Regions from separate parts of the Pseudomonas sp. LBUM1660 genome, predicted to be linked through region 2. Evidence: predicted binding sites of a transcription regulator. Region 2 holds the regulator's gene; each other region holds the start of a gene.
What was found. The regulator FliA, encoded in region 2, starts transcription of late flagellar genes. The targets are predictions, from matches to a motif close to CTAAAGTTTNNNNNNNNNNNGCCGNTAA.

Region 1 (5,867 bases), 1.3 Mb from region 2:
CCGCCGGCAACGCGTTTGGATCGACCGGCGTGGCGGGCACTTCGCCTGGGCCACCCTGGCCTTGCGCGGGCGTCGGCGCTGGCGCAGGTTCAGCGCCTTGCGAACCTTCGATGGCGCGCTGGGCCTTTTTGGTCAGCACCACGATGTCGATCCGGCGGTTGACCGGGTTGAACGGGTTCTCGCGGTCGAACAGCGCCGACGAGGCATAACCGACCACCCTCGCCACTTGCTGATCCGGATAGCTGCCAGCGATCAGCGCACGACGAGCGGCGTTGGCTCGGTTGGCCGAGAGTTCCCAGTTGCCGAAATCACCGACGCCCGAGTACGGCTTGGCATCCGTGTGACCGCTGATGCTGATCTTGTTCGGCACCGCTTTGATGGTGTCGGCCATGGCCAGCAGGATGTCTTCGAAATACGGTTTCAGGCGCGCGGAGCCTGAGTCGAACATCGGCCGGTTTTCCGCGTCCATGATCTGGATGCGCAAGCCGTCCTGTGTGATCTCGAACAGGATCTGATCCTTGAATTTCTGCAACTGCGGGTTTTCATCGACCTTGTTCTGCAACTCTTGCAGCAACAGTTCCAGGCGTTCCTTCTCAACCTGCTCGGCCATCCCTTCGACCTGGTCGGTGTCGACGGTGACTCGGTCCGGCTGCGGCTGAGACTTCACCTCGGGGTTGAGGGTGTTCTCCGGCGCCAGGGTCGGGGAGCCGCCCAAATCGATGATGTACGGCGTGCCGCTTTCGGAAAAACCGACCGGATCCTTGAAGTAACCGGCGATGGCAATCTTCTGTTCCGGCGTTGCGGTGGACAGCAGCCACAGCACCAGGAAGAACGCCATCATCGCCGTCGCGAAGTCAGCGAAGGCGATTTTCCAGGAGCCCCCGTGATGCCCGGCCGCGTATTTTTTTACGCGCTTGATGATTATCGGCTGGTTATTTTCCATGACTTAGCGACCGCGAACCGCTTGTTCCAGCTCAGCGAAGCTAGGACGGTGCGCCGGATACAGAACTTTGCGACCGAATTCCACCGCCAGCGATGGCGGCATGCCGGAAGCCGAAGCCACCAGCGAGGCCTTGATGGCTTCGTAGACGTTCAGTTCTTCCTTGGCATCGTGGGCCAGGGCATGGGCCAGCGGGCCAAAGAAACCGTAGGCGGCGAGAATACCGAAGAAGGTACCCACCAGTGCGGCACCCACGTGTAGGCCGATCATTTTCTGGTCGCTTTCACCCAGGGAGGCCATGGTCACCACGATACCCAATACGGCCGCGACGATACCGAAACCGGGCATGGCGTCGGCGATGCCGTTCACCGCATGGGAAGGATGATCCAAATCTTCCTTGAGGCTGGTCAGCTCCATGTCGAACAGGCCTTCGAGCTCGTGGGGAGCCATGTTGCCGGAGGACATGATGCGCAGGTAATCGCAGATGTACGCGGTCATGCGGTCATCTTTCAGGACCGCCGGGTACTTGGCGAAGATCGGGCTCGCGGCGGCGTCTTCAATGTCGCCTTCGATCGCCATCATGCCTTCGCGGCGGCTTTTGTTGAGGATCTCGTAAATCAGGCCCAGCACTTCCAGATAGAACGTGTGGCTGAAGCGCGAGCTGAACATCCCCAAGGCTTTCTTGAGAACGAGTTTGAACATGTGACCTGGGTTGGCCTGCAGGAATGCACCGAGGGCCGCACCACCGATAATCATCACCTCGAAAGGTTGAATCAGGGCGGCAATCTTGCCGTGGGAGAGCACGTATCCGCCGAGCACGCTCGCGAATACGACGATGATGCCGATTAATTTAGCCATAGGTAGGAGAGCACTTACTGAGTCGGGTTCAAGGTCATATTCGGAAGTTAAAAAATCTCTTCTTCTACTTATCGGCAAAACTGCGCCAGACTATAGCCCGTTCAAGCGAAAAGCTAATTTAGCCCTCTCCGGGCATAGGTAATGCAGACGATGATCACGTCCAACCATGGCTAACGAAACGAACACCCCACCCCCAAAACCGACCACGCTTGAAGGCTGGGTCAAGCTTCTCGACGGCGTGCGCCTGCCGGTTCCGCAAGACAGTCACGACCGTGTCTGCAAAGCCCTAGCCGATAACCGCAGCTCGCTTCGCGACATCGCCGAGTTGCTGCAAGACAGCCCGGCCCTGGCCTTGAGCGTGATTCGTGAAGCCAATCGCCACACCCACGGCAGCATGACCACGCCTGCTGAAAACCTTGAGGTGGCGATCAATCGTCTCGGGTTGAAACGCACCGAAGAATTGCTCGCCCGGTTGCCTGCCGAACCGCAATCCCAGATCCCGGTGGCGTTGCGTCAGCTGCAGATGATCAGCCAGCACGCGACCCAACAGGCCAACGGTTTTTTCGCCGGTCGGCTGGCGCGGCTCTGGCAGGACATCCACTGGGGCAGTCTGCTGTTTCTCTCGCCGCTCTGGCCGATGGCGTTGACTCATCCGCAACTGCTCGAAGAGTGGGAGTTGCGGGTCATCCATAAAGGCGAGTCAGCGCGCAAAGTCGAAAAGCAATTGTTCGGCGTTCGCCTGCTGGACATCTGCCAGGCGCTGGTGGACATCTGGCGCCTGCCGATCTGGGTGCAGCAAGGTTATCGCCTGTTGCTCAACGAGCAACGAGAACTGGTCAAAGTCCTGCGCATTGCCCGGGACAGCGAGCATCCATTGCGTCAGCAAAACCGCCTTGATGACGATCCGACCCTGCGTCGCTGGCTCAACCAACCAGCCAATACCGTGTTGCTGGCCAATGGGCTGGCACTGTCGGCGCAACAAGCCTGGGACAGTCCGCACAGCGAGCGCTGGCAATACCTGACCAGCCTTTACCTGCAAATGCCGATGAGCGACGTGCAGCAGCAACTGCATCAACAAGCCGTCAACAGCGCGCATCAGCACGCCATGCCGGACATCTGGCACCCCGCCGTGGCGCTGATCTGGCCCTCGGGCATGAACCGCATTCACGCCGGGTTGTTGCCCGCTCCGGCGCCGACCACCGAAGACCTGACGGCATGGCGTAAACAATGTGCCGAACTGCTGGTCGAGCCAAGCCGCTTCACCAATGCGATGCACTTGACCACGTCGGCCCGGGACGCGCTGGTCGCATGTGGCATGCATCGGGTGATGATTTTGATGGCTGACCGCACCCACGCCAATTTGCGTGCGCATCAAACGGCCGGACTGGAGAAGGAAGCGGCAGGGCTGAACCTGGCCGTGAGTCAGAGCACCGTGCTGCAACGATTGCTTTCGCAACAGGCCCAAGTACGATTGACGCCGGCCAACAACGCCCAGTTCTCGGCCTTGTTACCCGCCAGCCTGCGCGCGCAGTTTCGCGGTGAACACTTGCTGTTGCGTTCGCTGGTCAATAATGGTCGGGTGATCATGGTCGTTGTGGCCGATCAGGGCGGCGGGCCCTTTTCGGAAATTACCGTGCAAGCCTTTGGCAAAACCGCGCAGTGCATTGAAAAGGCACTCCATAGCTTTAGCCTGCGCGGCCAATAAGGCTGCGCTACAATCCTCCCCTTTGTGCTCTGGAGACCTCACATGTCTGACTTCTCTGGCTTGGCGCTGGTCATCGAGCCGAGCGACTTGCTCCCTCGCCTTGAGTCCCGCGAACTGATTCTGGTGGACCTGACCAGCAGCGCCCGTTATGCCGCAGGGCATATACCCGGTGCGCGTTTTGTCGATCCCAAACGCACTCAGCAGGGTCAAGCGCCTGCTCCAGGCCTGTTGCCGACCCACGCCGCGCTTGAAGCATTATTCGGCGAACTGGGCCACAACCCTGATGCGGTCTATGTCGTCTATGACGACGAAGGCGGCGGTTGGGCCGGGCGATTCATCTGGTTGCTGGATGTCATCGGCCACACCAAGTATCACTATGTTGACGGTGGTCTGCCGGCCTGGCTGGCAGAAGGCTTGCCCATGTCGATCCAGATCCCGCCAGCAGTCGGCGGCCCGGTGAGTCTGACCTTGCACGACGAACCCACCGCCACTCGCGAATACCTGCAAAGCCGTCTCGGTGCCGCCGACCTGGCGATCTGGGACGCGCGCGGCCCGCTGGAATACTCCGGCGAGAAAGTCCTGGCGGCCAAGGCCGGGCACATTCCCGGCGCGGTGAATTTCGAATGGACGGCCGGCATGGATCAGGCGCGCAACCTGCGCATCCGCACGGACATGCCGCAGATCCTGGAACAACTCGGTATCACCAAAGACAAAGAAGTCATTACCCACTGCCAGACTCACCATCGCTCTGGCTTCACCTATCTGGTGGCCAAATCCCTCGGTTATCCGCGGGTCAAAGGCTACGCTGGCTCCTGGGGCGAATGGGGCAACCACCCCGATACGCCCGTAGAGATTTAAGGTTTTTAAGGACAGTTAATGAATAAGCGTCTGTTTATCCTCAGCCAATACCTGCTGCCTCACCACTTGCTCTCGCGACTGGCCGGCTGCATTGCCGAATGCCGCGTGCGCTGGTTCAAGAACGCCTTTACCGCCTGGTTCGCCAAGCGTTATCAGGTGGACATGTCCCAGGCGCTGGTCGAAGACCTGACCGCCTACGAGCATTTCAACGCGTTCTTCACGCGCGCCTTGAAAGACGGCGCGCGCCCGCTGGACGAAACCCCGGGTGCGATCCTCAGCCCGGCCGATGGCGCCGTCAGCCAACTCGGCCCGATCGAACACGGCCGCGTGTTCCAGGCCAAGGGCCACAGCTTCAGCGTCCTGGAGTTGCTGGGCGGTGATGCCGCGAATGCCGCGCCGTTCATGGGCGGCGATTTCGCGACGATTTACCTGTCGCCAAAAGACTACCACCGCGTGCACATGCCGCTGGCCGGCACCCTTCGCGAGATGGTCTACATCCCGGGCCGGATTTTCTCGGTCAACCAAACCACTGCCGAAAACGTGCCGGAACTGTTTGCCCGCAACGAACGTGTGGCGTGCATTTTTGACACCGAGCGCGGGCCGATGGCCGTGGTGCTGGTGGGCGCGATGATCGTGGCGTCGATTGAAACCGTGTGGGCCGGGTTGGTGACGCCGCCGAAACGCGAGCTGAAAACCTTCCGTTATGACGAAGCCGCCCGCGCGCCGATCCATCTGGAAAAAGGTGCGGAACTGGGTCGCTTCAAGCTGGGTTCGACCGCTGTCGTGCTGTTCGGGCCGGACCAGGTGAAATGGGTTGAAGGGCTCGGTGCCCTGTCGCCCGTGCAAATGGGCCAGGCGCTAGGCCTGCCAAACGCCTGACTTGGCTAATCCGCCCCGTCGAACGTCTTCGAAGGGGCGGATATTTCGGTAGCGCCGTTACTCTATCTGCCCGCGGAAGCCGATCGGCCCTTCGTTGGCGTAGGTATTGGTGCCACTGAGGTTTTTCCCTCCATCATTGGAGGTGACGCTCAACGCCACAACGTTCTGATTATCACGGCCGCCGATGACCCACTTGCCACCCGGATGCCATGGAGCGTCGTTGCCGCCCCACTGATTTTCCACGTTGTACTGGTTCTGGCCCGTGCGTTGAGCCTTGAAGCCAATGGGACCTTCACCCGCGTAAGTCATGGTGCCGGTGAAGCTCTTCCCGCCATCGCCCGATTTGATCTCGATCGCGACGACGTTCTGGTTGTCCCGCGCGCCTAACGTCCAGTCTCCGCCCGGATGCCAGGGTGCCGAACTACCGCCCCATTGATTTGCCACTACGTATTTAGACATGAACCTCATCTCCTTGAAGTTACAAGAGACCTGCCCTGCATAGGCAGCAGGCCGTACGACTGTGCGTATCCAGTCGCACGTTTGTGAGATTAGTAGTACGCCCGAGCGGCACTCGGCTGACAGACAAACGGTAATCACGCGCAGCTGCTACAGTCAGGTCATTCACTG
Region 2 (5,867 bases):
AGAAGCTGTCCCAGGACCTGGGCTTCCTGATGCCGACTGTGCACATTCGTGACAACCTCGACCTGGCGCCGAGTGCTTACCGCCTGACCCTGATGGGCGTGATCCTGGCAGAAGCCGAGATATACCCGGATCGCGAACTGGCGATCAACCCGGGGCAGGTCTACGGCACGCTCAATGGCATAACCGCCAAAGATCCGGCTTTTGGCCTGGAAGCGGTCTGGATCGAAATCAGCCAGCGTGCCCAGGCACAATCGCTGGGTTACACCGTGGTCGACGCCAGTACGGTCGTGGCGACGCACTTGAACCAGATTCTGTACAAGCACTCCAGCGAACTGATCGGTCACGAAGAAGTCCAGCAACTCATGCAATTGCTGGCCAAAAGCTCGCCGAAGCTGGCCGAGGAGCTGGTGCCGGGCGTGGTCTCGCTGTCGCAGCTGCTCAAAGTGCTTCAAGCGTTGCTGGCCGAACAGGTGCCGGTGCGGGACATTCGCAGCATTGCCGAGGCCATCGCCAACAATGCTGCCAAGAGTCAAGATACTGCCGCTTTGGTGGCCGCGGTGCGCGTCGGCGTATCCCGCGCAATCGTCCAAAGCATTGTAGGGACTGACTCCGAGCTACCAGTTATCACTCTGGAGCCAAGGTTGGAACAAATATTGCTCAATAGTCTTCAGAAGGCAGGACAAGGCTCGGAAGAGGGCGTTCTGCTGGAGCCAAGCATGGCTGAGAAATTGCAACGCTCGTTGATCGATGCGGCGCAGCGTCAGGAAATGCAAGGTCAACCGGTGATTTTGCTGGTGGCCGGTCCGGTTCGCGCGATGCTTTCGCGATTCGGCCGACTGGCAGTCCCGGGTTTGCATGTGTTGGCTTACCAGGAAATTCCTGACAACAAGCAAGTGACCATCGTTGCGACAGTAGGGCCCAACGGCTGAGGTAGTGGTTTATGCAAGTTAAGCGTTTTTTCGCCGCCGATATGCGTCAGGCCATGAAACTGGTTCGTGATGAGCTGGGCGCTGATGCCGCCATTATTGGCAATCGCCGGATCGCCGGTGGTGTCGAGCTGACGGCTGCCCTGGATTACAAATTGTCGGCGCTGGCCCCGCGTGTTCCGAACATGGAACTCGAGGATGAGCTGCGCAAGACCCAGTCGCGGATCGTCACCGCCCAGGCCGAATTGAGCCTGCGTGGCGAAGGCGAAACCGAAGGCGACAAGACCACCAATCGCCAGTTGTTCGCCGGCCTGCCGTTGACCGCCGCCGAGCCGCTGATCGAGCCGACGTATGCCGAACCTCGTCGCTCGGCGCCAGCCCCGGCACCTGCCGCTGGGGGCGTCGATCCACGGGCGTTCGATTCGATGCGTTTCGAACTCAACAGCCTGCGCGAACTGATGGAAGTACAACTCGGCTCCCTGGCCTGGAATCAGCTGCAAGGCAGCCGTCCGGCCCAGGCCAATCTTTGGCGTCGCCTGCAACGCATCGGCCTGTCCGGCCCGTTGTCTCGCGACTTGCTGGCGATGATTGCCGACATTGACGAGCCCCGTCAGGCCTGGCGCATGTTGCTGGCACACCTGGCGCGGATGATTGCCACTCCGGAAGTCGAGCCACTGGAAGAGGGCGGCGTGATTGCCATGGTCGGCCCTGCCGGCATGGGCAAGACCACCACCCTGGCCAAGCTCGCGGCCCGCTACGTGCTCAAATACGGCGCGCAAAACATCGCGCTGGTGAGCATGGACAGCTACCGTATCGGTGCTCAGGAACAATTGAAGACGCTGGGCCGGATTCTCAACGTGTCGGTAACCCATGTCGATCCGGGCCAATCGCTGGTGCAGGCGCTGGATCCGTTGTTGCGCAAACGCGTGGTGCTGATCGATACCGCCGGGCTTCAGGCCAGCGATCCAGCCCTGCGTATGCAGCTCGAAAGCCTGGCCGGACGTGGCATCAAGTCAAAAAATTATTTGGTTTTGGCAACCACCAGCCAGAAACAGGTTCTAACGGCCGCTTATCACAGTTACAAGCGCTGCGGGCTCGCTGGCTGCATCCTGACTAAACTGGATGAAACGGCAAGTCTGGGCGAGGTGTTGAGCCTGGCGATCAGTCATGAATTGCCGGTGGCTTACCTGACCGATGGCCCGCGTATTCCGGATGATTTGCATCTGCCGCGTCGTCATCAGTTGGTCAGTCGCGCCGTAAGCGTGCAAATGCAAGAAGAACCCAGCGAAGAAGCCATGGCTGACATGTTCGCTGATATTTACCACAGCCCGACCAAGCAGGTTGGCTGAGGTACTAATGAACAGTTTTTGTACCTACATCGATGGTCTGCCATGCATTGTTCATTTTATGAGCGCGCAGCCAGTAATGTGGCCTCCGTCTATGCAAGACAAGGTAAAGAAATAACATGGGCAGCATGCATCCCGTACAGGTGATCGCGGTGACCGGCGGCAAAGGTGGCGTCGGGAAGACTAACGTGTCAGTGAACTTGTCCCTGGCTCTAGCTGAACTCGGCCGGCGCGTCATGCTGCTGGACGCCGATCTGGGGCTGGCGAACGTCGACGTCCTGTTGGGGCTGACACCCAAACGTACCCTGGCCGACGTGATCGAAGGCCGCTGTGAGCTGCGCGACGTTCTGTTGCAGGGCCCTGGCGGTATTCGCATCGTTCCGGCCGCGTCCGGCACGCAGAGCATGGTTCATCTGAGCCCGGCCCAGCACGCCGGCCTGATCCAGGCCTTCAGCGATATCGGCGACAACCTCGACGTATTGGTGATCGACACCGCTGCGGGTATTGGTGACTCGGTAGTCAGTTTCGTTCGCGCAGCACAAGAAGTCTTGCTGGTGGTGTGCGACGAGCCGACCTCGATCACCGATGCCTACGCGCTGATCAAACTGCTGAACCGCGATTACGGCATGAACCGCTTCCGCGTCCTGGCCAACATGGCTCAGAGCCCGCAGGAAGGTCGCAACCTGTTCGCCAAGTTGACCAAGGTCACAGATCGCTTCCTCGACGTCGCCCTACAATACGTCGGCGCAGTGCCATACGACGAAAGCGTGCGCAAGGCCGTGCAGAAGCAGCGCGCCGTCTACGAAGCCTTCCCTCGTTCCAAGTGCGCCCTGGCGTTCAAGGCGATCGCGCAGAAGGTCGACACCTGGCCGCTGCCTGCCAACCCGCGTGGGCACCTGGAGTTTTTCGTCGAGCGCCTCGTGCAACAGACCGCAGGACCCGTCCTATGACAGCCAGTGGCTACAACCTCTACAAGAAGTCGGCACGTGACGCGCAGTACGAGCTGATCGAGCGTTACGCGCCACTGGTCAAACGCATTGCTTACCACTTGCTGGCCCGTCTGCCGGCCAGTGTTCAGGTTGAAGACCTGATCCAGGCCGGGATGATCGGCCTGCTTGAAGTGTCGACCAAATATGACGCCAGCAAAGGCGCGAGTTTCGAGACCTACGCGGGCATTCGAATCCGCGGCGCGATGCTCGATGAAGTACGCAAGGGGGACTGGGCGCCACGTTCGGTTCACCGCAATACCCGCATGGTCAGCGACGCAATTCGCTCGATTGAAGCTAAAACCGGTCGTGACGCTAAAGATCATGAGGTTGCGGCCGAACTCCAATTGAGTCTCGACGATTATTACGGGATTTTGAACGACACCCTGGGCAGCCGGTTATTCAGTTTCGACGATCTGTTGCAGGACGGCGAACACGAAGGGCTGCACGAGGATGGCGCGAGTGCACATCTTGAGCCGTCACGCGATCTGGAAGATGAACGCTTCCAGGCCGCGCTGGCGGACGCGATTGCCAATTTGCCGGAGCGTGAGCGACTGGTGTTGGCGCTGTACTACGACGAAGAGCTGAACCTCAAGGAAATCGGTGAGGTCCTGGGGGTCAGCGAATCGCGGGTCAGCCAGTTACATAGCCAGTGCGCGGCCCGTTTGCGGGGGCGTTTGGGGGAGTGGCGAGCGCGCTGAAGGCAGTGTGGGGACACTGCGAACGAGGCCGGTGGAGTGTTGAACTGCACCGGTCGCGATCTGTTGTGCTCCAGACAGTCATCGAGTGGATTGCCGGATTGATTGAAATGGCGCGTCCAGGTGCTGGGCGCGTTTAAGACTGCTTGGAGGTCGAATTGGACAAGAACATGAAAATCCTCATCGTTGATGACTTCTCAACGATGCGGCGGATCATAAAAAACCTGTTGCGTGACCTTGGGTTCACCAACACGGTCGAGGCCGACGATGGCACTACTGCCATTCCGGTTCTCAACAGCGGGAGCATCGACTTTCTGGTAACGGACTGGAACATGCCTGGCATGACCGGTATCGATCTGCTGCGTCACGTGCGCGCCGATGAAAAGCTCAAGCACCTGCCGGTGCTGATGGTGACTGCCGAAGCCAAGCGCGAGCAGATTATCGAAGCGGCCCAGGCCGGTGTTAACGGCTATGTGGTCAAACCCTTCACGGCCCAGGCGTTGAAAGAAAAAATCGAGAAGATTTTCGAACGCATCGGTTGATCCACTGCGCCACGGGGGAGCTATGGAGCATAAAGAATCTTCACTGGGCGATTTTGAATCGACCCTGAAAAAACACGCGGTCGAACTGGTCGAAAGCCTTGAAAAAGGCAGGTTCGGCGACGCTGTGCAACTTATCCATGAGCTCAATCAGACCCGTGACCGCGGCCTGTATCAGGAAGTGGGCAAGCTCACTCGCGAGCTGCATAGCGCGATCGTCAATTTCCAGATTGACCCAAACATGCCGCAAGCCGAGGAAGTGTCGCAGATCACGGACGCCACCGAGCGTCTGGGGTATGTGGTCAAGCTGACCGAGGCCGCCGCCAACCGCACAATGGACTTGGTGGAAAACGCCACGCCGCTGGTCAACCGCCTGAGCGAAGAAGCCCAGGCGTTGAGCACGGATTGGGGGCGGTTCATGCGTCGCGAAGTCGGGGCTGAAGAGTTCCGCGAACTGGCCCGGCGCGTCGACGGTTTCCTGACGCGCAGCAGCGATGACAATCGCACGGTGTCGAGCAACCTCAACGACATTCTGTTGGCCCAGGATTACCAGGACCTCACCGGTCAGGTGATCAAGCGCGTGACCCAATTGGTCACCGAAGTTGAAAGCAACCTGCTCAAGCTCGTGCTCATGGCCAGTCAGGTAGACCGCTTTGCGGGTATCGAACATGACCGTGATGCGATGCTTGCTGAAAAAGATCCGCAAAAACATCTCTCTCAGGGTGAAGGTCCGCAGATTCATGCCGATAAAAGAGAAGACGTTGTGTCCGGTCAGGACGATGTGGACGATTTGTTATCCAGCCTAGGATTTTAGAGTTTTAGCATTTTAGGTTTTTTAGGTTTTTAGACCTGTAGGAGCACCCCCTTAATGAGCTTCGGCGCCGATGAAGAGATCCTTCAGGATTTCCTGGTTGAGGCCGGCGAGATTCTAGAGCAACTGTCCGAACAGCTGGTCGAGCTTGAAAGCCGACCGGATGATGCGGATTTGCTCAATGCAATTTTTCGCGGTTTTCACACTGTAAAAGGGGGCGCCGGCTTCCTCCAGCTCAACGAGCTGGTGGAGTGCTGTCACATCGCCGAGAACGTGTTCGACATCCTGCGCAAGGGTGAACGTCGCGTCGACTCGGAACTGATGGACGTGGTTCTCGAAGCGCTGGACGCAGTGAACAGCATGTTCACCGAAGTTCGCGAACGCAGCCCGATTACGGCTGCCACGCCTGAATTGCTCGCGGCACTGGCCCGTCTGGCCGAGCCGCAAACAGCTGATGAATCTGCACCGGTGGCTGAAGTGGTCGAAGCACCTGCCGCTGAAGAATCGGGCGACATCACTGATAACGAATTTGAACAACTGCTGGACTCGCTGAACGCCGTC
Region 3 (5,867 bases), 2.2 Mb from region 2:
GTCATCAGGGATGCGCAAGCCACACCAGAGGGGATGAGTGCGCTGCAAGCCAAAGTCGCCCTCATCCAGAAACACTTTCCGCCGACCGTCGCCAGCCTTTTCGCCATCCCGCGAATGGGCAGCGGCGACGTGCTGGAATGGTGGACCGAACTGGGTGGCCAACCCACACCCTATGCCGACCTCAACGAGGACGCGCAACGACGTTTGCTGGAAACCTATGAAGTGCGTCAGACGTCCCTTGGACAGCTGGCGGACGAACTGCAAAAACGCGGTCAGCCCACGGTAGCGGATGACCTGCGCAGCCTGCTCGGCACGCCCGAGCTGGACAAACTCTACAGCCTCAACGGCGAACCGCTGGTGGTGCGCTGGAACCAGCGTCCACCCAAACCGATCGTGCCACCCGTTGTTCCGGTGGTGCCGGTAGTGCCGCCGTCGCGTCGCGGCTGGTGGATCGCGGCGGCCTTGCTGGCGCTGCTGTTGCTGCTTCTGGCGCTCTGGGCTTACTGGTGGTTTATGCACCGCGAACCCGTCGTCGTGGTCCCACCTGTAGCGCCAGTGGTGACACCGGTCGAGAAACCGGTTGAGCCTGTTCCCGAGCCTGTCGTGGAGCCGGAACCTGTTCCAGAACCCGAACCCGTGCCCGAACCCGTGCCAGAACCGGTACCGGTACCGGCACCCAAGCCCGTCCCGCCACCCAAACCGGTCGTGGCCGCCCCGCCACCGGCCCCGACGCTGGACAACTTCGCTTGCCGCAAAAAAGCACCGAACGCAGAGATCCCGCAATTTGTGGTGGTGCTCGACACTTCGGGCTCGATGGATTTGAACATCAAGTCAGTGAAAGCCGACGAGGACTGGTTCTTCGGCAACGAGCTCAACAAGTACCTGGACGTGAACCGCACCACGCAGATCTTCGCCAAACCGAGCCGCATGGACGTCGCCAAGGACTCGCTGGCCGGCATGATCAACGGGCTGGACCCGAAGATCGACACGCGCCTGATCACCTTCGCCGGCTGCGAAAGAACGCCGGACCAGGGCGTGTTCAAGTTTGGCGACCGCCAGCGGCTGATCAACGGGATTCGAGGCCTGGTGCCCAACGACGGCACACCGCTGGCCGACAGCCTGGCCCACGCAGCAAGCACCGTCGACGGGCGCAATAACGATGCCGTGATCGTGATGTTCGTCGACGGGGAGGACGGTTGCCAGAAAGACGTGTGCGCCGTGTCCCGCCAAATCGCCAGGGATCAACCGCGGCTGCGGGTCAACGTAGTGAAAATCGGTGCCGGCGGCCCGTCACGTTGCATCGCTGAAAACACCGGCGGCCGGGTTTACAGCAGCACCAATGCGGCGGAGCTGGGCAAGCAGTTGAAACTGGCGAGCAAGGAAGTGTCGAGCAATGCCAAGTGTGATTAATCACTCGGCTTGGTATTGAGGTGAGCCCAATCGCGAGCAGGCTCGCTCCTACAGGATTTGTGTTGTTCACACGATTGTGCGACTACACAAATTTCCTGTGGGAGCGAGCCTGCTCGCGATGGCTATTTCAGCGACGACTCAACGAAACCGGTCAACCTCGTGGCGCAAGTCCGCCGCCAGCTTCTCCAGCTCTTTAGCGGTCACGGCCAGGTTCGACACTACTTCACGCTGCTCGCTGTTTGCCAGCGCGATGCTTTGCAGGTTGCTGCTGAGCAATGTCGCGGTGCTGCTCTGCTCCTGGGTCGCGGTGGTGATCGCCGCGAATTGCTGGCCAGCCGAACGGCTCTGCTCATCGATCCGCGCCAGGGCCGAGGCTACGTTGGCGTTGCGTGACAGGCCTTCCTGCATCAGCACGTTGCCTTGTTCCATGGTGCTGATCGCATTTCCGGTTTCCTGCTGGATGCTTTGAATCATCCCGGAAATTTCATCAGTGGCCTGACGTGTACGCGACGCCAGGTTTCGCACCTCGTCGGCAACCACCGCAAAACCACGACCCTGCTCACCGGCACGGGCCGCTTCGATGGCCGCGTTCAGCGCCAGCAGGTTGGTTTGATCGGCGATCGAGGTAATCACCCCGACGATCCCGCCGATTTCCTGGGAGCGCTGCCCCAAGGTATTGATCACGGTGGCGGTGCTATTCAACGCGCCGGCGATTTGTTCCAGAGACGAGGAAGCCTCGTCCATCGATGTGCGACCGATCTGGGTTTGCTGTGCGTTTTCCTGCGCCAGACGCTGGGTGCTGCCCATGTTGTCGGCGATGTTCAGGGAAGTCGCGCTGAACTCTTCCACGGCGCCGGCCATGCTGGTGATTTCGCCCGACTGCTGCTCCATCCCTTCATAAGCACCACCGGACAGGCCGGACAAAGCCTGGGCGCGGCTGTTAACTTCGCCCGAGGCCTTGCGGATGTGCTCGACCATGGTCGACAAGGCCTGGCTCATCTGGTTGAAGGCACGGGCGAGCTGACCGATTTCGTCATTGCTCGTCACGCTCAGGCGCACGCTCAAATCACCGGCGCCCAGGGCTTCTGCCTGACGCACCAGATCGCCCAGCGGCGCGAGTTTGCTGCGCAGCAACCAGACTGCCGAACCCACGGCAATCAACATCGCCAGCAGACTGCCGATGGCTAATTGAATGCCGACGCTCCAGGTCACGGCGCTGATTTCAGCTTTTGGCATGCTCGCCACCACCGACCACGGGCCGCCGTCGAACGGCACGGCCACGCTGTAGAAGTCTTCGGACTTGTCGCTCCAGAAATCACCCTTGCCCGGCGTTTTCGCCAGATCGACGATGGCCGGGACCGCTTGATCCAGCGCTTGCACGCCGGCAATCGGCACCAACCATTTTTTTTGCTCATCGAGCAGCGCCAGCGAGCCGGTCTGGCCGATGCGGAAGCGTTTGAGATTCTCGAACTGCGCGTTCTGCGCGTCGGTGTAATCGAATCCTACGAACAGCACGGCAATCACCTTACCGCCGCTGTCGCGTACAGGCGTGTACTGCGTCATGTAGGAGCGGTCGAACAGCAAGGCGCGGCCGACATAGCTCTGTCCCGCCATCAAGCGTGCATAGGCCGGGTGAGCGTGGTCCAGCAAGGTGCCGATGGCCCGGTTGCCGTCCTGCTTGCTCAAGGAGGTGCTGACGCGGATGAAATCTTCACCGCTGCGCACAAACACCGTCGCAACGCCGGCGGTCATTTGCTTGAACTCGTCCACTTCCTTGAAGTTGTTGTTCAACACTTCGCTGCCCAAGTGCAGGCCTGGGGTCTGCACACCGGCCACCGCCACCGGCTCATCCGGGTGCACGCTCAAGCCGGCGCTGAAGCGCTTCTCGAACAGACCGCTCAGGCGCTGGGTGCTTTCACGCAACGTGCCGTGAAAGGTACTCAACTGATCGGCCAGCAACCGGGCCTCACTGGCCAAGTGCTCTTCGCGTGTGGCGAGGTTGGCGGTGTCCAGCGAACGCAAGGCGAACACGGTACTGCCAGTGATGACAATCGCCAATATCACGGCAAGCGCAAGACCAAGCTGTGAGGCGATCCGGGCACGAGGTTGAGACATGACAGCTCCTGGCCGAGTGACCGGATCATCCTGATCACGATGCACACTCGGCAAAATTCTAATAAGGGGAATTACAGGGAACCTGCACGAAGGTCCCACCTGCAGATTTTCGGCGGCAAACCTGAATACTTGAGTATTTAGCGGGGATATGGCGCAAGGCCTCTATTGCAGAGGCTCTATCGATTCAGCTCAAGCGCTCGACAGCCGGTAAATCCATGGCCCGGACCTCCCCTTGCAGGAAATCGCTGAGCCTGCGCAAACGTTCACCTCCCGGGCGGGTTTTCGGCCAGACGAGGTAATAATGCTCACCGCTGGCGACAGCCGTCGGCCAAGGCAAACTCAGACGACCCTGCGCGACATCCTCCGCCACCATCAGCAAATCGCCCATGGACACGCCGTAGCCTCGAGCGGCGGCGATCATGCCCAATTCCAGCGTGTCAAACACTTGCCCGCCCTTGAGCGAGACCTGATCGGCCAGACCCATGCGTTGCAGCCACGTGCGCCAGTCACGCCGGTCCGGTGCCGGGTGCAGCAGCTCAGTGCTGGCCAGACGCGCGACATCCCACGGTTGATCGTCCATCAGGTTCGGCGCGCCCACCGGAATCAGTTCTTCCGGGAACAGCAGCGTCGCCTCCCAGTCCGGTGGAAAATTCCCGGTGCTGAGGATGACGGCGCAGTCGAAGGGTTCGTGGTTGAAGTCCACGGTGTCGATGTCCATCCAGGCACTGGTCAATTGCACTTCGTTGCCCGGTTGCAAGTGCCGGAAGCGACTCAGGCGCGCCAGCAGCCAGCGCATGGTCAACGTCGACGGGGCTTTCATGCGCAGGATGTCGTCTTCGGCGCGCAAGGTATTGCAGGCGCGTTCGAGCGCGGTAAACCCTTCACGGATGCCCGGCAGGATCAGCCGCGCCGACTCGGTCAGTTGCAGGTTGCGCCCGCTGCGGTGAAACAGCCGACAGGCGAAATGCTCTTCGAGGGTACGAATGTGTCGGCTGACCGCGCTTTGGGTGATCGACAATTCTTCAGCGGCGCGGGTAAAGGAGCTATGTCGCGCCGCCGCTTCGAATGCGCGCAGGGCATACAAGGGAGGAAGACGACGAGACATTGGGAAAGCTCCTATAGCGCGGTTACGCAACGTTAGCAGAAACTTGTCAGCATGAGTTTGACTCATGCCACCCATCCTTTTTATCCCTTTGTGAAAACCCCGCAGAGCGCCGAGAATCGGCTCTCTCCTGTTCAATCTGATAATCGAGGCGTGATGACCATGCAGCATCCAGCACGTACCGAACTCTGGGCCATCCTGCGGCTGGCGGGGCCGTTGATTGCCTCGCAGTTGGCGCACATGCTGATGGTCCTCACCGACACTTTGATGATGGCGCGCCTGAGTCCCGAAGCGCTGGCCGGTGGCGGCCTGGGCGCGGCGACGTATTCGTTCGTGTCGATCTTCTGCATCGGCGTGATCGCGGCAGTCGGCACGCTGGTGGCGATCCGTCAGGGCGCGGGCGATATCGTCGGCGCCGCGCGACTGACCCAGGCCGGATTGTGGCTGGCGTGGTTGATGGCGCTGGTGGCCGGGCTACTGCTGTGGAACCTCAAACCGGTGCTGCTGCTGTTCGGCCAGACCGAAACCAACGTCCAGGCTGCCGGGCAGTTCCTGCTGATCCTGCCGTTCGCCCTGCCCGGCTACCTGAGCTTCATGGCCCTGCGCGGTTTCACCAGCGCCATCGGCCGGGCGACACCAGTGATGGTCATCAGCCTTGGCGGTACCGTGGCCAACTTCCTCCTCAACTATGCGTTGATCACCGGGATGTTCGGCCTGCCGAAAATAGGCCTGGTGGGGATTGGTCTGGTCACGGCGATTGTCGCCAACCTGATGGCCGTGGCGCTGGCGCTGCACATCCGTCGGCATCCGGCCTACGACGCTTATCCGCTGCGCCAGGGTTTGTCGCGGCCTAACCGCCAGTACCTGAAAGAGTTGTGGCGCCTCGGCCTGCCCATTGGCGGCACCTACGCGGTGGAAGTCGGGTTGTTTGCCTTCGCCGCGCTGTGCATGGGCACCATGGGCAGTACGCAACTGGCGGCGCACCAGATCGCCCTGCAGATTGTTTCGGTGGCGTTCATGATTCCGGCGGGGCTTTCGTATGCGATCACCATGCGCATCGGCCAGCATTACGGCGCCGGGCAATTGCTGGATGCGCGGCTGGCCGGACGGGTGGGGATCGCCTTTGGTGCGGCGGCGATGCTGGGTTTTGCCATGGTCTTCTGGTTCCTGCCGAATCAGTTGATCGGCCTGTTCCTGGACCACAACGACCCGGCGTTTCGAGACGTCATCAACCTGGCCG
Region 4 (5,867 bases), 2.3 Mb from region 2:
CCTGCAAATGGGCGGATGCCGAGGTTCGCTTGAGCGTGGTCGAGACGGCTGAGGGGTTTGAGTTAAGCGTGGAAGATGATGGGCCGGGGATTCCTGAAGACCAGCGTGCCGAGGTGTTCAGCCGGGGGACACGGCTGGATGAACAGACGGATGGGCACGGGTTGGGGTTGGGGATTGTGCGCGACATCGTCGACACGTGGGGCGGGGTGATGAGGTTGGAGGAAAGCGAGTGGGGCGGCTTGAAAGTGCTAATCAAACTGCCCAAACGCTGAGTATCCCTGTAGGAGTGAGCCCGCTCGCGAAAGCGGGGTATCAGTCGACATCTCTGTTGCCTGACACACCGCTATCGTCGGATCGCCGCCCGGAGCCGGCGCACTCCCACATTTTGATCTTCAGTGGCCGCGATAACTGCGTTAAACGCGAAACTGATCCATCAAACTCTGCTGCTGATTCGCCAGGCTATTAAGCGACTGACTCACCCGCGCCGATTCATTCGCCTGTCCCGACAGCGACTCCGTCACATCGCGAATCGTCGCCACGTTGCTGTTGATCTCCTCGGCCACCGCGCTCTGCTCTTCGGCCGCAGAGGCAATTTGCAGGTTCATGTCGCTGATCACCGTCACCGCCTCACCAATCTGGCGCAGCGCCGTCACCGCTTGGCCCACTTGCTCGACGCTGCCTTGCGCCTGGCGATGGCTGTTGTTCATCGAGCCGACCACGTCCTGCGTGCCGCTCTGTAACTGCTCGATCACCAAACGGGTTTCTTCAACCGACTCCTGGGTACGTCGAGCCAAGTTGCGCACCTCATCGGCGACCACGGCAAAACCACGGCCGGCTTCACCGGCACGGGCCGCTTCGATCGCGGCGTTGAGGGCCAGCAGGTTGGTCTGCTCGGCGATGGCGCGAATCACTTCCAGTACCGAACCGATTTTCTCGCTGTTGGCCGCGAGGCCTTCCACTTGCACCATGGCGGCGCTCATGTCGGCGGCGAGGTTGTCGATGCTGGTGGTGGTCTGGCCGATGACGGTCAGGCCCCGGCGAGTCGCTTGATCGGCATCCTTCGCCGCCTGGGCGGCTTGTGCGGCACTGCGGGCGACGTCCTGGGCGGTGGCGCTCATTTCGTGGGATGCGGTGGCGACCTGATCGACCTGACGGTATTGCTGCTCCATGCCGGCGCTGGTCTGCGTGGCGATGGCGGAAGACTGGTCCGCGGTGCTACGGGCGTCCTGCACCGAGCGTTTTACTTCGGCGATGATCGGTTGCAGCTTGTCGAGGAAGCGGTTAAACCAGCCGGCCAACTGGCCGAGTTCATCCTGCTTGTCGTAAGCCAGGCGCCGGGTCAGGTCGCCTTCGCCGCTGGCGATGTCTTCAAGCATGCGCGCCACGCCGAGGATCGGTTTGGTCACGCTGTGCGCCATCAGCCACACCAGCAGCAAGCCCAGCAGCGCGGCCAGTACACCGAGGCCGAGTTCAACCAGGGTGCCGCTTCTGTTGCTGTCATCGAGTTGATTTTTCAGGGTTTCGGCGGGGCCGACCAGGACTTTTTCCGGCACGTCGAGCAACACGCCCCAGGATTTTCCACCGGGAATCGGCTGGAACGGCGACAGCACTTTCAGTTGCTGGTTGCTGTGCAGGCTTTCGGTTTTGCTGCTGGTGGCGAGCATGCGAATCAGCTCGGCACCGTTGGTCTTGTCCACGGCGTCCAGCCGCTGGCTGAGTTTGCTGGCATCCGCGCTGTAACCGGCAAGCAAGCCGACCGGGCTGATGATGCTAACGCGGGTCTGGCCGTCGTAGAGCTTTTTGCTTGCGCCCTGACTCATGGCCTGCAAGCTGTTGAGGTTGATGTCCACCGACAGCGACGCGATGACTTTGCCGTTGACCATCAGCGGGAACACGATGCTGGTCATCAGCACGTTCTGGCCGTCGATCACATAGAAATACGGTTCGATCACGCACGGCTTGAGCGTAGTGCGCGGGCAAGTGAACCAGGCGTTGGCCGGCTCGCCGCTGGGACCGGCGTTAGTGTCGGCCATGTCGCTTTCCGGCAGTGCCATGGAGGTCACTTTCCCCGGCGTCGGTTGCGACCAGTACAGGGCAAAGCGACCCTTGTCGTTACTGCCCAACTCGGCCTGGCCGGCGAACAGATCATCCTTGCCGTCCAGCGCATTGGCTTCGAACACCAGGGACAGGCCGAGCAATTCCGGATTGGCTTGCAGCGCCGACTTGACTTGGCGGGTCAGGTCTTCACGCAGGTCGAAGGCGTCCAGAAAGCGCTTTTCCGCCTGATCGCGCAGGAACAGCACTTGGCGCGAAAAGCCATGGCCGTATTGATAGGCGTCCATGAACTGCTGACGAATCACCAGCGCCTGGTTTTCACCCTGGGATTCGATCCGGGCCTGAGCGGCTTCGGTGAGCATCTCCATGCTCGAGGCTTTCACCATCTCGGAGCTGTGCTCCATGCGATACAGCGAAAGACCCACCAGCAGGGTCACGATGCCTGCCAGGCAAAGCCCGGCCAGCAGGGTGATCTTCCATTGGATGGAAAGTTGTCTGAGCAACATGGAGGGACGTCCTTATTCGATATTTATCTGAGACTCTGCACTGTAACGGCCGTCATTCGGCTTTCTTTATGCCATCGGACAAATGGGCACTAGTGGCGAGGGAGCTTGCTCCCGCTGGGGTGCGAAGCGCCCCCAAAACCTGAGATAACGGTTTGTCAGATGCACCGCATAGGCTCAATTGCGACTGCTGCGCAGTAGAGCGGGAGCAAGCTCCCTCGCCACAGGTCACCCTAAGTTGTTACACATCGTCACCGACCACGCGCTTTGACACCGGGCCGACTCTGCGGCACAGTGCGCGCCCTCTAATAAAACCCATTCTTCAATCCGCTGGCGGCTCTTCGCAGACTGCCGGCTGAGCTCATTTCGCTTGGCTTGAGGTAACGATGATTAATGCTGTAATAGCCGCGGTCGGCGTCATGCTGGTCCTCAGCCTGTCCCGCGTGCACGTAGTGATCGCGCTGATTGTCGGCGCCCTGGTGGGTGGCCTGACCGGTGGCCTGGGCATCGACGCCACCCTGAAAGCCTTTAATAGCGGCCTCGGCGGCGGGGCGACGGTCGCGTTGTCCTACGCTTTGCTCGGCGCGTTCGCCGTGGCGATTGCCAAGTCCGGCCTGGCCCATGCCCTGGCGGACAAAGCCCTGCTGATGGTGGATCGCCAACACGCCAGCGGTGGCGGTCAGGTCAAGTGGCTGCTGATCGGCTTGCTGTGGGTGGTGGCCATCGCTTCGCAGAACATTCTGCCGATACATATCGCATTTATTCCGCTGCTGGTGCCGCCGCTTTTATATGTGCTGACCAAGCTGCAACTGGATCGCCGCTTGATCGCCTGCGTCATGACCTTCGGCCTGATCACGCCGTATATGTTCCTGCCGGTGGGCTTCGGCAATATCTTCCTGAATGAAATCCTGCTGGCCAACGTTGCGCGCAGCGGCGTCGACATCAGCGGCATCAACGTCACCCATGCCATGGGCATTCCGGCGTTGGGCATGGTCGTGGGCCTTGCGGTAGCGTTTATCAGCTACCGCAAGAAACGCGTTTACGACCTGGAAAAGATCGAGAAGGTGGAGCAAGTCGCGGTGGCGTACAACCCGCTGAGCCTGATGGTCGCCGGTGTGGCCATTGCGGCGGCGTTCATCATTCAGCTGCTGCTTGACTCGATGATCATTGGTGCGCTGGCGGGGTTCCTGATCTTTTCGGTGTCGGGCATCGTGAAGTGGCGCGACACCGATGACCTGTTCACCGAAGGCATGAAGATGATGGCGATGATCGGCTTCATCATGATCGCCGCCTCGGGTTTCGCCGAAGTGATGAAAGCCACCGGCCAGGTGCAAACGCTGGTGGAAGCGTCGGCCTCGTGGATCGGGCACAGCAAAGGGGTCGGCGCGCTGTTGATGTTGCTGGTCGGCCTGCTGGTGACCATGGGCATCGGTTCGTCGTTTTCCACCGTGCCGATTCTGGCGGCGATTTTCGTGCCTTTGTGCGTGCAACTGGGTTTCAGCCCGATCGCGATCGTGTGCATCGTCGGCACGGCCGGTGCGTTGGGTGACGCCGGTTCGCCGGCCTCTGATTCGACGCTGGGCCCGACTTCTGGTCTGAACATTGATGGCCAGCATCACCACATCTGGGACACCGTGGTCCCGACATTCCTGCATTACAACCTGCCGCTGCTGGCGTTCGGCTGGGTCGCGGCGATGGTCCTCTAAAAACACCTATCCCCCCTGTGGGAGTGAAGCCTGCTCGCGATTGCGCCGTGTCAGTTATAAAAAGGTCGACTGGCACACCGCAATCGCGAGCAGGCTCACTCCCACAGGGGGACTCTGCGTCCCGGCAATTCAACTTTTGGTTCGGCGTGCCGTTAAAGCCTTTAACCACGCCAACAAAATCAAAAGAGTGAACCGTCATGCGCATGAGCCTGAAGGCTAAAGTCCTGTCCCTTGCCGTCCTCCCGGTGTTGCTCTTTGCGCTGGTCATCAGCCTGACCACGCTGTTCATTCTGCAGGAACAGGCGCGCAAGGAAGTCGAGGAAACCCGCCAGCGCCTGCTCAGCGATGCCAAGGCCACCCTGCAAAGCTACGTGGCCGTGGCCATGACCACGATCAAACCGCTTTACGACGCGGCGGCCCCTGGCGATGACGCGGCGCGGGCGCAGGTGATCAAGCTGTTGTCGAGCATCACCTACGGCAAGGACGGCTACTTCTTCGGCTACGACTCCAACACTGTGCGCCTGTTCAAGGCCAACAGCCCGGACGGCGTGGGCCAGAGTTTCAAGGACAACCGCGATCCGAATGGCGTCTACGTCAACCGAGACCTGGTGAAAGTCGCCAAGGACGGCACCCACTACCTGCAATACAGCTCGCCGCTGCCCGGCAACACTCAAGTGCTGGTGCCGAAACTCGGCTACACCGAATACCTGTCGAAGTGGGACATGGCGGTCGGTACGTCGGTGAACCTCGACGGTATCGAAGCACAAGTTGCGCTGGTCCAGGCCAAGGTGCAGGAGCGGATGGAAGGCGTGGTGCTGACCATCGCCGGTATCGCGGTGGTGATGCTGCTGGTGATCGCGGCGATCGGGATGCTGCTGGCCAATACCATTCTGCGTCCGCTGAACCTGATGAAAGCCAACCTCGATGACATCGCGGCGGGCGAGGGCGACCTGACCCGTCGCCTGACCATCACCAGCCAGGACGAACTCGGCGAACTGGCCGGCTCGTTCAACCGCTTCGTCGACAAGATCCACAGCCTGGTGCGCCAGATCACCGAAATGACCTCGCAACTGACCGGCCTGGTGAATCAGGTCTCCGATCAGGCCCAGCGCTCGGATCAGGCGATGGAGCGTCAGCGTCACGAAACCGATCAGGTCGCCACGGCGATCAATGAAATGTCGGCGGCGGCCCAGGAAGTAGCGAAAAGCGCGCAAAACGCGGCGGTGGCTGCCCAGCAAACCGACGAAGAAGGCCAGGCCGCCAAGCGCGTGGTAGCCGGCAGCATTGTGAAGATTCATGCGTTGGTGGACGACATTCGCAGCAGCGGCGTGTCCCTCGACAGCCTGCAAAAGGATGTGTCGTCGATTGTCAGCGTGCTCGGGGTGATTCGTTCGATTGCCGAACAGACCAACCTGTTGGCGCTGAACGCTGCCATTGAAGCGGCGCGTGCCGGTGAAGCGGGTCGTGGTTTTGCGGTGGTGGCCGACGAAGTGCGGGCGCTGGCCAGTCGCACGCAGATCAGCACCCAGGAAATCCAGGGCATGATCGATCGCTTGCAGGCCGGGACCCAATCGGCAGTGGAAGCGATGCGTCGCTCCAGCGA

Region 1: motA (flagellar motor stator protein MotA) is a predicted target of FliA. The motif match lies at 1,867-1,894, and genes of this name have one in related genera.
Region 3: ACA068_RS28605 (methyl-accepting chemotaxis protein) is a predicted target of FliA. The motif match lies at 3,632-3,659, and genes of this name have one in related genera.
Region 4: ACA068_RS19640 (methyl-accepting chemotaxis protein) is a predicted target of FliA. The motif match lies at 2,604-2,631, and genes of this name have one in related genera.

The regions. Positions count from the first base shown of each region.
Region 1 is NZ_CP166795.1:580,016-585,882, reverse strand. Features, by position in the region: gene motB (flagellar motor protein MotB) at 1-943, opposite strand, end outside; gene motA (flagellar motor stator protein MotA) at 947-1,798, opposite strand; gene ACA068_RS02700 (HDOD domain-containing protein) at 1,965-3,503, shown strand; gene ACA068_RS02695 (rhodanese-like domain-containing protein) at 3,546-4,361, shown strand; gene asd (archaetidylserine decarboxylase) at 4,380-5,240, shown strand; gene ACA068_RS02685 (lectin OAA family protein) at 5,298-5,699, opposite strand.
Region 2 is NZ_CP166795.1:1,910,882-1,916,748, forward strand. Features, by position in the region: gene flhA (flagellar biosynthesis protein FlhA) at 1-929, shown strand, start outside; gene flhF (flagellar biosynthesis GTPase FlhF) at 941-2,275, shown strand; gene fleN (flagellar synthesis regulator FleN) at 2,392-3,222, shown strand; gene fliA (RNA polymerase sigma factor FliA) at 3,219-3,959, shown strand; gene ACA068_RS08985 (chemotaxis response regulator CheY) at 4,127-4,498, shown strand; gene ACA068_RS08990 (protein phosphatase CheZ) at 4,521-5,309, shown strand; gene ACA068_RS08995 (chemotaxis protein CheA) at 5,364-5,867, shown strand, end outside.
Region 3 is NZ_CP166795.1:6,145,307-6,151,173, forward strand. Features, by position in the region: gene ACA068_RS28600 (vWA domain-containing protein) at 1-1,410, shown strand, start outside; gene ACA068_RS28605 (methyl-accepting chemotaxis protein) at 1,549-3,525, opposite strand; gene ACA068_RS28610 (LysR substrate-binding domain-containing protein) at 3,710-4,630, opposite strand; gene ACA068_RS28615 (NorM family multidrug efflux MATE transporter) at 4,790-5,867, shown strand, end outside.
Region 4 is NZ_CP166795.1:4,194,293-4,200,159, reverse strand. Features, by position in the region: gene ACA068_RS19645 (sensor histidine kinase) at 1-272, shown strand, start outside; gene ACA068_RS19640 (methyl-accepting chemotaxis protein) at 414-2,561, opposite strand; gene ACA068_RS19635 (Na+/H+ antiporter family protein) at 2,948-4,264, shown strand; gene ctpM (methyl-accepting chemotaxis protein CtpM) at 4,462-5,867, shown strand, end outside.